Regions from separate parts of the Sinorhizobium sp. FG01 genome, predicted to be linked through region 1. Evidence: riboswitches for the same ligand, from Rfam matches in the RefSeq annotation. Region 1 holds a riboswitch; each other region holds the start of a gene.

Region 1 (3,268 bases):
GGTATCGAGCCGCAATTGGGTTCGCTTCGCGCTCTCGCAGCCTTTCGCCGACGAGCCTGGCGGCCGGATGCTCTATTCGACAGCCTCGACGCACCTGCTTTCGGCGATCCTCACCAAGGCCGGCGGCAAGTCGACGCTCGCGCTCGCGCGCGATTGGCTCGGTCCGCTTCAGGGTTTCAGGATCGGTGCCTGGGAACGCGATCCCCAGGGCATTTATCTCGGCGGTAATCAGATGGCGATGAGCGCAAGATCGTTGCTTGCCTTCGGAGAACTATACCGCAAGGGCGGCCGGGCGTCCGACGGACGGCAGATCGTTCCGGCGGACTGGATCGATCTTTCGTGGCAGCCCCACACGAACTCCTATTTCTCCGGCGACGCCTATGGCTATGGCTGGTTCACCCGCCGGATCGGCGGCGAGACGGTCCATTTCGCCTGGGGCTATGGCGGCCAGATGCTCTACATCGTCCCGGCGCTGAAGCTCACCGTGGTCATGACCTCCGAGGAGAGCGGCCCGTCGGCGCGCAACGGCTACCGCGACGCGTTGCATCGCGTCCTGGCGGAAATCGTCAGCGCAGTGAAAGCGGATTGAGTTGGGGAGGACTATCGAAGCCGCGAAAGGCTAAACGAGCCCTTCGCGGCTGTTGGTCGTTACGCGCTGCCCAGGGCCTCATGCCGTCGGCTGCTTCGTCTTCCTGAGATAGGGAAGAACGGTGTCGAAGGAGCCGAAGCGCTGGATGGCGTCCTCGTTCGATACTGCGGCCGTGATGATGACATCTTCGCCCTGCTTCCAGTTTGCCGGCGTTGCGACCTGATGCTTGGCGGTGAGCTGGATGGAATCGATGGCGCGCAGGATCTCGTTGAAGTTGCGGCCGGTGGTCATCGGATAGGTGAGGATCAGCTTGATCTTCTTGTCGGGTCCGATGACATAGACCGAGCGCACGGTGGCGTTGTCGGCGGGCGTGCGGCCCTCGGACGTGTCGCCGACGCCGGCGGGCAGCATGTCGTAGAGCTTGGCCACCTTCAGATCCCGGTCGCCGATCAGCGGATATTCGACGTCGAAGCCGGTCGCGACCTTGATGTCGTTCTTCCACTTGGCGTGGCTGTCGACGGGATCGACCGAAATGCCGATGATCTTGACGCCGCGCTTGCGAAACTCGCCTTCGATCCCGGCCATGGCGCCGAGTTCGGTGGTGCAGACGGGCGTGAAATTCTTCGGATGCGAGAAGAGCACCGCCCAGCCATCGCCGATCCATTCATGGAAATTGACGGTGCCTTGTGTCGTCTCGGCGGTGAAATCGGGGGCGGTGTCGTTGATGCGGAGGCTCATGGCTTGCTCCTTTCGGGTCGACGGGAATGGGCCCAAGAATAGCGCAATCAACGGAGTTTTCGAGGACGAAACGCGCCGTCGCGACGCGCAAGAGAAACGTCTGCAGCGTGTTTCTGCCGCTTCAGAGAAAAATCTTCCATCGGCAGATGGCGGGTCCGCAAGCAGTCGCTCGCAGGTGGCAGCGTTGACACTGCCGCATGCTTGCCGCATAGAATGTCGGCATTCCGAGGGGAGCGCCGAGCGGCGCTGAGACGGCGGTGAGCCGGACCCTTGAACCTGATCCGGGTCATGCCGGCGTAGGAACGGAAAGAGGCTACCCTCCGCCACGTCTTCGCCTTCACCTGGGTCTCCGTGATTTTTCACCAGGAGATCGACCAATGCAGCCTCATGCGCCCGTGCCGCCGATCGCGCTCACCATTGCCGGATCGGATTCGGGCGGCGGGGCCGGTATCCAGGCGGATATCAAGACTTTTTCGGCCCTCGGCGTCTACGGCGCCAGCGTCGTGACGGCGATTACCGCGCAGAATACGAAGGGCGTCACCGCCGTCGAGGACGTCTCGCCGGAGATTGTCGCAGCGCAGATAGACGCGCTTTTTTCCGATCTCGACGTGAAGTCGATCAAGATCGGTATGGTCTCGCGCCGGGAAACGATCATCGCCATCGCCGAAGGCTTGCGCCGCTTCGAGAGGCGCGCTGTTGTCGACCCGGTCATGGTCGCAACCTCCGGCGATCCGTTGTTGCAGCCGGATTCGATGGCCGCGCTCACGCATGAGCTTCTACCCTTGGCAATCGTCGTCACACCCAATCTGCCGGAGGCGGCACTTCTCACCGGCCGCCCGGTTGCAGAGGACGACGCCGAGATGACCCGCCAAGCCGAGGCCCTCATGACGTCGGGCGCCCGCTCGGTGTTGATCAAGGGAGGGCATCGGAGAGGCAGCGACGCGACCGACCTCTTCTTCGACGGCGATCGGCTCGTCCGCTTCCCGGCGCGGCGCATCGAAACACGCAACGATCACGGGACCGGCTGCACGCTTTCGGCCGCCATCGCCGCCGGTCTTGCCAACGGACAGCCGCTCGCCGAGGCGGTGGGCGCCGCGAAGGCCTATCTGCACGCGGCGATTTCCGCCGCCGACCGGCTGAAGGTCGGAGGGGGCCGGGGACCGGTCCACCATTTCCACGAATGGTGGGGGCGCTGAGGCGGATTCATATTAGGCGGGATTGCCGCCACGCCCACCGGCAATTGCAGCAGCTATAGGCGAACCCATTCAGGGCCGCCTATAGCACCGCGCAGGAGTTCGCGGTCAGGCGGCCGTGTGCCGGCTCGTGACGCCTTCCTCGATATAGTACTTGCCGTAGCGGTGCCGATATTTCTCCGCACCGCCGAAGTCGCTGTATTTCTCGAGTTCGTCCATGTCGGTCTTGTTGAGGATCACGCCCAGGACCTTTGCATCGATCTGCGGCTCGGAATTCAAGAGGTCCCGAACGAGCCTCGAGGGCGTGCGGCCCCATTCTACCACGAAGAGGACGCCGTCTGCGAGCGGCGTGAAGGCCTTCGCGTCGACCACGGGAGCAAGCGCGGCGAGATCGACCACGACGTAGTCGAAGGAATTGCGGGCATTCTCGATGAGCCCCGCCATCGCCTGGGAGGCGAGCAGTTCGTTGCTCTGATGCCTGCGATCCGACGCTCCGCCGCCGGCCGGCAGGATCGCGAGCTTTGTGCGCTGATCCACCTTGATGCCGGCGGGCCAGGTCGCTTCTCCCGTCAGCGTCTCGACCAGCCCCGTGCGCGGAGCCGGCGTGATCATCTGGGTGAGACCGGGCTTGCGGATGTCGGCGTCGATCAACAGTGTCCGCTTGCCGCTCGAGGCCAGCAGCGCCGCGAAATTGGCCGCGACGATCGACTTGCCCTCGTCCGGAAGGGCCGAGACGATCGCGATGACG
Region 2 (3,268 bases), on a different contig from region 1:
GCTCCTTCGGCGTGACGTAGCAGAGCATGGCGGTGCCGAACCAGCCAATCATCGCCGCGCCGATGCCTGAGGTGATGTGGTCGTAGCCGGGCGCGATGTCGGTCGTCAGCGGCCCGAGCGTATAGAAGGGGGCCTCGCCGCAGGTTTTGAGCTGCTTGTCCATGTTCTCCTTGATCTTGTGCATCGGCACGTGGCCGGGGCCCTCGATCATCACTTGGCAATCCTTCGCCCAGGCGATCTTCGTCAGCTCACCGAGCGTTTCGAGTTCCGCGAACTGCGCCGCGTCATTGGCGTCGGCGATCGAGCCGGGACGCAGGCCGTCGCCGAGCGAGAAGGAGACGTCATAGGCGCGGCAGATGTCGCAGATCTCGTCGAAATGCTCGTAGAGGAAGCTTTCGCGGTGGTGATGCAGGCACCACTTGGCCATGATCGAGCCGCCGCGCGAGACGATGCCGGTGACGCGATCGACGGTGAGCGGGATATAGTGCAGCCGCACGCCGGCATGGATGGTGAAATAGTCGACACCCTGCTCGGCCTGCTCGATCAGCGTGTCGCGGAAGACCTCCCAACTGAGATCCTCGGCGATGCCGCCGACCTTCTCCAGCGCCTGATAGAGCGGCACCGTGCCGATCGGTACCGGCGAATTGCGGATGATCCATTCGCGGATGTTGTGGATGTTGCGGCCGGTCGAAAGGTCCATGACCGTATCGGCGCCCCAGCGGGTTGCCCAGACCATCTTCTCGACCTCTTCTGCCATAGACGAGGTGACGGCGGAGTTGCCGATATTGGCGTTGATTTTTACCAGGAAATTGCGGCCGATGATCATCGGTTCCGATTCTGGATGGTTGATGTTGGCGGGGATGATCGCCCGGCCGCTGGCGACCTCCTGGCGGACGAAATCCGGGGTGACAAAATCGGGAACCGCGGCGCCGAAACTCTCGCCGTCGCGGGCGAGCGCCTCCTTGGCGGCCTTGCGGCCGAGGTTTTCGCGTATGGCGATGAACTCCATTTCCGGCGTGATGATGCCGGCCCGCGCATAGGCAAGCTGGGTGATCGCCTGACCGGGCTTGGCCCTCAGCGGCCGGTGGCGGACGGGGAATTCCGGCGTCAGCCGCTCGCCAGATGCAAAGCCGTTGTCCTCCGCCTTGACGGTACGGCCCTCATAGCTTTCGACATCGCCGCGCGCCAGAATCCAGTCGCGGCGCAGCCGCGGCAGGCCCTCGTCGATATGGATATCGGCGCCCTCGAGGGTATAGGGGCCGGAGGCATCATAGACGGTGACCGGCGGCTCGCCGGAGGTCGGATGCAGCGCGATCTCCCGCATCGGCACGCGGATGCCGGCATGGATCTCGCCCGGCTTGTAGACCTTGCGGGAGGCCGGAAGCGGTCCCTGGGTGACCGAGGGTGCTGCGAGAGACTTGAAAACATTCATCATGAGGCTCCAAAGTTTTCGCGTTGGAGACCCAGTTCTGAAGCCGGAAGGATGAAAAGACGCATCGCCGATGGATCGCGGGAATACGGAATCCTGGCATCAAGCGTCTGCACCGTCCCTACGCCAGTATGAACTGGATCAGGTTCAACGGGTCACTGCGCGCTCTAGCAGTATCTCAGCCCCTTGCCGGGACCCCCCTGGTGAATGGACGCCAATAGTCACTGTTATCGCCGCGGCGTCAAGACTGTTTAGAGGAGGTTAGGAACCGAGTGCGACGTGCGGGCATTCCGTCGCACTATCGATACTTGAATACTATCGATAGGGAGATGTGGCCTGAAACATCATGGTCGGTAGCGGAAGTCAAGGTGGAGATTACTTCCACTTAACCAAGCATTAACCGTGATTTCAAGGAGTTAAGATTCATTGAAGTTACCGTTCTAAGCCCGAGGAAGACAGTGCGGTTCTACATGCCGGGCTCGTCTCGGCGCCGTTCATCACGGTCGACGATACCGGTGCGCGGCACAATCGGCGCAATGCCTTCACCACCCAGATTGGCGGCGAGCACTTTTCCACCTTCCGCACCAGCCTGTCGAAATCGCGGCTCAATTTCCTGTCCATCTTGCGGGCGGGTCATCAGGACTATGTTCTCAATGACGAGGCGATGAACTGGCTGAAGGCGCAGGGCGTCGAGCACGCGATTATGGCCAGGCTCAAGACCAATCCCCCTGCCATATTCACCGATCAAGTTGCGTTCCTCGAGCATTTGGCCAGCAAGGGCATCGATATCCTCGACCGACAGCTTCTGCGTCCTGTTGCGGAGGCGGCGATCTGGGGCGCCATCCGCCATCACGGCCTGCTCGGCAGCACGGTGATCGTTTCGGACGATGCGGGGCAGTTCCGTGTCGCCAACCACGCCCTGTGCTGGATCCATGCGGAACGCCTGCTGCAGAAACTGATGCCGGCGACACCGAAACAGGAACGGCTGGTCACGACGACCCGCGATCTCGTCTGGCGCTTTTACAAGGCGCTGAAGGTCTGGAAACAGCAACCTTCACCGCAGTTGATCACCGGGTTTCGGCGCAGGTTCGACAAAATATTCGCGCGACGTACCGGCTATGACACGCTCGACAAGCTGCTCGCGCGCCTCCATCGACGCAAGGCTGAACTGCTCAAAGTTCTCGAGCACCCGTATATTCCACTGCACACCAACGCGTCGGAGAACGATATTCGTTCCTTCGTCACCAGGCGCAAGATCTCCGGCGGCGACGGTCGCATCGCCCGTGACGTCATGCTCGGGCTGATGAAGACCTGCCAAAAGCTCGGTATCTCCTTCTATCATTTCCTGGGGGATCGCCTCGGCTTGGGAGCTCAGGACGGCCAATTCCACCTCTGTCGCAACTCGTCATGATGGCGAGCTAAAATCAGGCCTTTCTCGAAAACGGCACCAGCTTGCCGCTCTGGCCCTCGTCAGTTCGCTTTTCCTTTCGCAGCAACTGCGGTGAGACATTCCATTGCCGGGCGTTGTCGCCGTGCACCGTGACCGTCTTGCGGTTTCGACGGATGACGATTCCAGCCTGCGTCTGGCCGTGATTGTCTTCGAACACCACACGCTCGCCGATCGCCAGTTCGAGCAACGCGTGCGTCGTCTTCTGCTGATGCAGAAAGTGCAGCCGATCGACGACCGCATCGTGCAATTCGATCAGTTCTGCTTCACTCAAGCCGTCAAGGTCGATCCCGTGCATCTTCGCCTCCCATCTACAGCGATGGTCGCGCCGAACATGCGCCAAGGCAATCGCAGCTCACGGGCTACCCACAGGATCGTTCAGCTACTTGATT
Region 3 (3,268 bases), on a different contig from region 1:
CGCCGGCAGGCCGAGCGGCAGGGCCATCAGCCGCAGCATCCAGATCCGGCAGGGGAAGGACGCCTGCCGTGCCAATGCGCGTGCCACGGGAATGGCGAAGAGGATCGACAGGGCCGTCGAGAGGCCCGCCTGCAGCAGCGTGAAGCGCGTGACGCGCCAGATATAGGCGTCGAACAGGCCGTCGGCGTTGCTCTCGCCCGTCTGCGTGATGAGGGCCATTCCCGCCATGCCGACAAAAAGCAGGATGCCGCCGAGGCAGAAAGCCGCGGCGGCGATCGTCATCCTGCTCTCGGTGCTGTCGAACAAGCCGGCCTCAGTTCTCGCTCATCGCCGCCAGCCATTCGTCGATCCAGGCCTTGCGGTTGGCCGCGACCTCCTCCGAGGGCAGCAGCAAGGTCTTTTCGGGATTGACGAGTTTGCCAAAGGCTTCCGGCAGCGGCTCTTTGGTGGTGCCGACCGGCATCATCCAGTTGGTCGTCGGAATGATCGACTGGAATTCCGGGCCGGTCATGAAGGCGAGGAACTGGCGGGCGAGTTCCGGCTCCTTGGCGTTCTTCGTCACGCCGGCCACTTCGATCTGGATGTAATGACCCTCGGCGAAGGCTGCTGCCTGATAACGATCCGTTCCTTCCGCCACCATGTGGTAGGCAGGGGAGGTGGTGTAGGAGAGCACCATCGGCGCCTCGCCCTTGGTGAACAGGCCATAGGCTTCAGACCAGCCGGGGGTCACCGTCAGCACGCGCTCCTTGAGCTTGGCCCAGGCCTCGCCGGCCTTGTCGCCATAGACCGATTTCACCCAGAGCAGCAGGCCGAGGCCGGGCGTCGAGGTGCGCGGGTCTTCGATGACGATCTTTTGCGCAGGATCGCCCTCGACCAGCTCCTTGAGGCTCTTCGGCGGGCTCTTCAGGGTCTCGGTGTCGTAGACCACGGCGAAGTGGCCGAAGTCATAGGGCACGAAGGTATCGTCGGAAAAATCGCCGGGAACCTTGAGGCCTTTTGTGTCGAGGCCGTGCGGGGCGAAATAGCCGGTGGCCTTGGCCTCGGCGACGAGGTTGGTATCGAGGCCGAGAACGATGTCGGCCTTCGAACCCTCGCCTTCCAGCTTCAACCGCGTCAGGAGCTCGACGCCGTCGGCAACGCCGACATAATTCACCTTGCAGTCGCAGGTCTTGCCGAAGGTTTCGGCGACCTTGGCGCCAGGACCCCATTCGGTGATGAAGCTCTCATAGGTGTAGATCGTCAGCGTCTTTTCGGCAGCTGCGGCGCTCGCGGAAAATGCCGCGATGGCCACGGTGGCGATAGCCAGCCGGCCAAGGATCTTGCGATGGAGTGAACTGGACATCTGGGCACTTCTCCCTGTTGTTGATGTTGCACGGGAAAAGCGCGTATCGGTCCGATCGCTTCTAATCCCTCCGCCGGTACGAGCCGGATCAGGTTCCGCGGGTTGGCTCGAAGCCTCTCAGCCATTGAATCCGCGAGCGGTTCCAGGCACCCCGTTAGAGCAACCAAGATTTAGCTTCGGGCGGCAGCCAAGGCAAGCGGAGTTTCGGCCGGAGCATTGGCCCTTGGCGCTGCCTGCGCTATTAAGAGGCCCGAAGCCTGCAAGGCTTTGAAATTCAAACAACGGCGGCGGCGTTTTGTTCGCCAAGCGAGGCCATTTCATGCCGGATATGCTCGTTCGCCTCTATGCTTTGCCCGAGGATCGCGCGTCACGGCTCGGCCCCGACGTTGCCATTCGGCGCGCCCTGGCGCCCGAGCGCAGGATCGTCGTCTCCTGGATCGAGGAGCGCTTCGGCACCCTTTGGGCGGGCGAGGCGGAAGCGGCCTTCTCCTCGACGCCGACGCGGATCCATCTCGCGCTCTGCAAGGGCGAGCTTGCCGGCTTTGCCTGCCATGACGTGACGGCGCTCGGCTTCTTCGGTCCGACGGGCGTCGACAAAACATTGCGCGGCCGCGGCATCGGCGAGGCTTTGCTCTTCGAGAGCCTCTCCGCCATGCGCGCCGCCGGCTATGCCTATGCGATCATCGGCGGCGTCGGCCCGGCCGAATTTTACTCGCGCGCCGTCGGCGCGGTGGAGATTCCCGATTCGACGCCCGGCCTCTATGCCGACATGCTGTTGCCAGAGGAAAGCGGAAGTTGATCCAAGCAGTCCTGTTGGCCAAACGGCCCGAAGAGGCGTTCTACCCTTTTCCTTCGCTGCCGCTTTGCGCTATGGGCTTCTGCCATGACCCGATCGACCTTCACCATTCTTCTCGGCGGCGCGCTCAGCTTGACGGAGCGGCTGACGGCGCAGCTTTCCGGCAGCCGGTTCATCGCGGCGGACGGCGGCATGCGCCACGCGAAGACCCTCGGCATCGTCCCGGATCTCTGGGTCGGCGATTTCGATTCGACCGACGAAACGCTGCTGGCGGCATTCGCCCAAGTCCCGCGGGAAAACTATCCCGCCGCCAAGAACGCCACCGATGGCGAGATCGCGGTCGAGGCCGCGCTTGCGCGCGGTGCGACCACGCTGATCTTCGCCGGCGCGCTCGGCGGCACCCGCAGCGACCATGCCTTCCTGCATCTCTTGCAACTCGCGGCGCTTGCGGAAGAGGGCCACGATGCGTTCATGACCTCGGGCGAGGAGGAGGCCTATCCGCTGATGCCGGGCACCCGTGAGATCGACCTGCCGAAGGGCAGCCTGTTTTCGGTCCTCGGATTCACCGAGCTTTCCGGACTGTCGATCGAAAACGTCCGCTATCCGCTCGACGGCTTCGCGCTTTCCTTCGGATCGTCCCGGACCATTTCCAACGTCGCGGAAGGTCCGGTCCGCTTCTTCCTGAAATCCGGCCGGGCCGTGGTCCTCGCCCGCCCCTACGATCTTTCCGGAGCCTGACGCCTTGGCGCCCCCCATCCTCAAGCTTGACGACATCTTCCTGACCTTCGGCGGCACGCCGCTTCTCGCCGGCGCCAATCTGCAGGTCGAGCCCGGCGACCGCATCTGCCTCGTCGGCCGAAACGGATCCGGCAAGTCGACGCTGATGAAGATCGCCGCGGGCCTCGCCGAGGCGCAGTCCGGAGAGGTTTTCCGGCACCCGTCGGTGACAATCCGCTATCTGCACCAGGCGCCGGATTTCGACGGCTTCGATACGGTGCAGGCCTATGCGGAGGCGGGGCTGGGACCCGGCGACGATCACTACCGCGTCACTTACCTGTTGCAGCATCTGGGGCTGACCGGCGACGAAGACCCGAAGCGCCTCTCCGGCGGCGAGGCGCGGCGCGCCGCGC

Evidence for each region. Region 1 has a riboswitch for thiamine pyrophosphate ahead of thiD (bifunctional hydroxymethylpyrimidine kinase/phosphomethylpyrimidine kinase). Riboswitches for the same ligand answer to the same signal wherever they lie in the genome.
Region 2: linked by a shared signal. The riboswitch ahead of thiC (phosphomethylpyrimidine synthase ThiC) and the one ahead of thiD (bifunctional hydroxymethylpyrimidine kinase/phosphomethylpyrimidine kinase) in region 1 are both predicted to bind thiamine pyrophosphate.
Region 3: linked by a shared signal. The riboswitch ahead of thiB (thiamine ABC transporter substrate binding subunit) and the one ahead of thiD (bifunctional hydroxymethylpyrimidine kinase/phosphomethylpyrimidine kinase) in region 1 are both predicted to bind thiamine pyrophosphate.

Annotation. Positions count from the first base shown of each region.
Region 1 covers NZ_NWTB01000006.1:307,997-311,264, forward strand. The annotation lists gene CO656_RS11785 (serine hydrolase) at 1-589, shown strand, start outside; gene CO656_RS11790 (peroxiredoxin) at 668-1,327, opposite strand; TPP riboswitch at 1,545-1,647, shown strand; gene thiD (bifunctional hydroxymethylpyrimidine kinase/phosphomethylpyrimidine kinase) at 1,723-2,523, shown strand; gene CO656_RS11800 (polysaccharide biosynthesis tyrosine autokinase) at 2,629-3,268, opposite strand, start outside.
Region 2 covers NZ_NWTB01000012.1:201,525-204,792, forward strand. The annotation lists gene thiC (phosphomethylpyrimidine synthase ThiC) at 1-1,432, opposite strand, end outside; TPP riboswitch at 1,530-1,641, opposite strand; gene CO656_RS30890 (hypothetical protein) at 1,896-2,177, opposite strand; gene CO656_RS21140 (transposase) at 2,196-2,840, shown strand; gene CO656_RS21145 (hypothetical protein) at 2,854-3,174, opposite strand.
Region 3 covers NZ_NWTB01000007.1:184,510-187,777, forward strand. The annotation lists gene thiP (thiamine/thiamine pyrophosphate ABC transporter permease ThiP) at 1-306, opposite strand, end outside; gene thiB (thiamine ABC transporter substrate binding subunit) at 314-1,342, opposite strand; TPP riboswitch at 1,391-1,506, opposite strand; gene CO656_RS13185 (GNAT family N-acetyltransferase) at 1,662-2,141, shown strand; gene CO656_RS13190 (thiamine diphosphokinase) at 2,226-2,876, shown strand; gene CO656_RS13195 (ABC-F family ATP-binding cassette domain-containing protein) at 2,881-3,268, shown strand, end outside.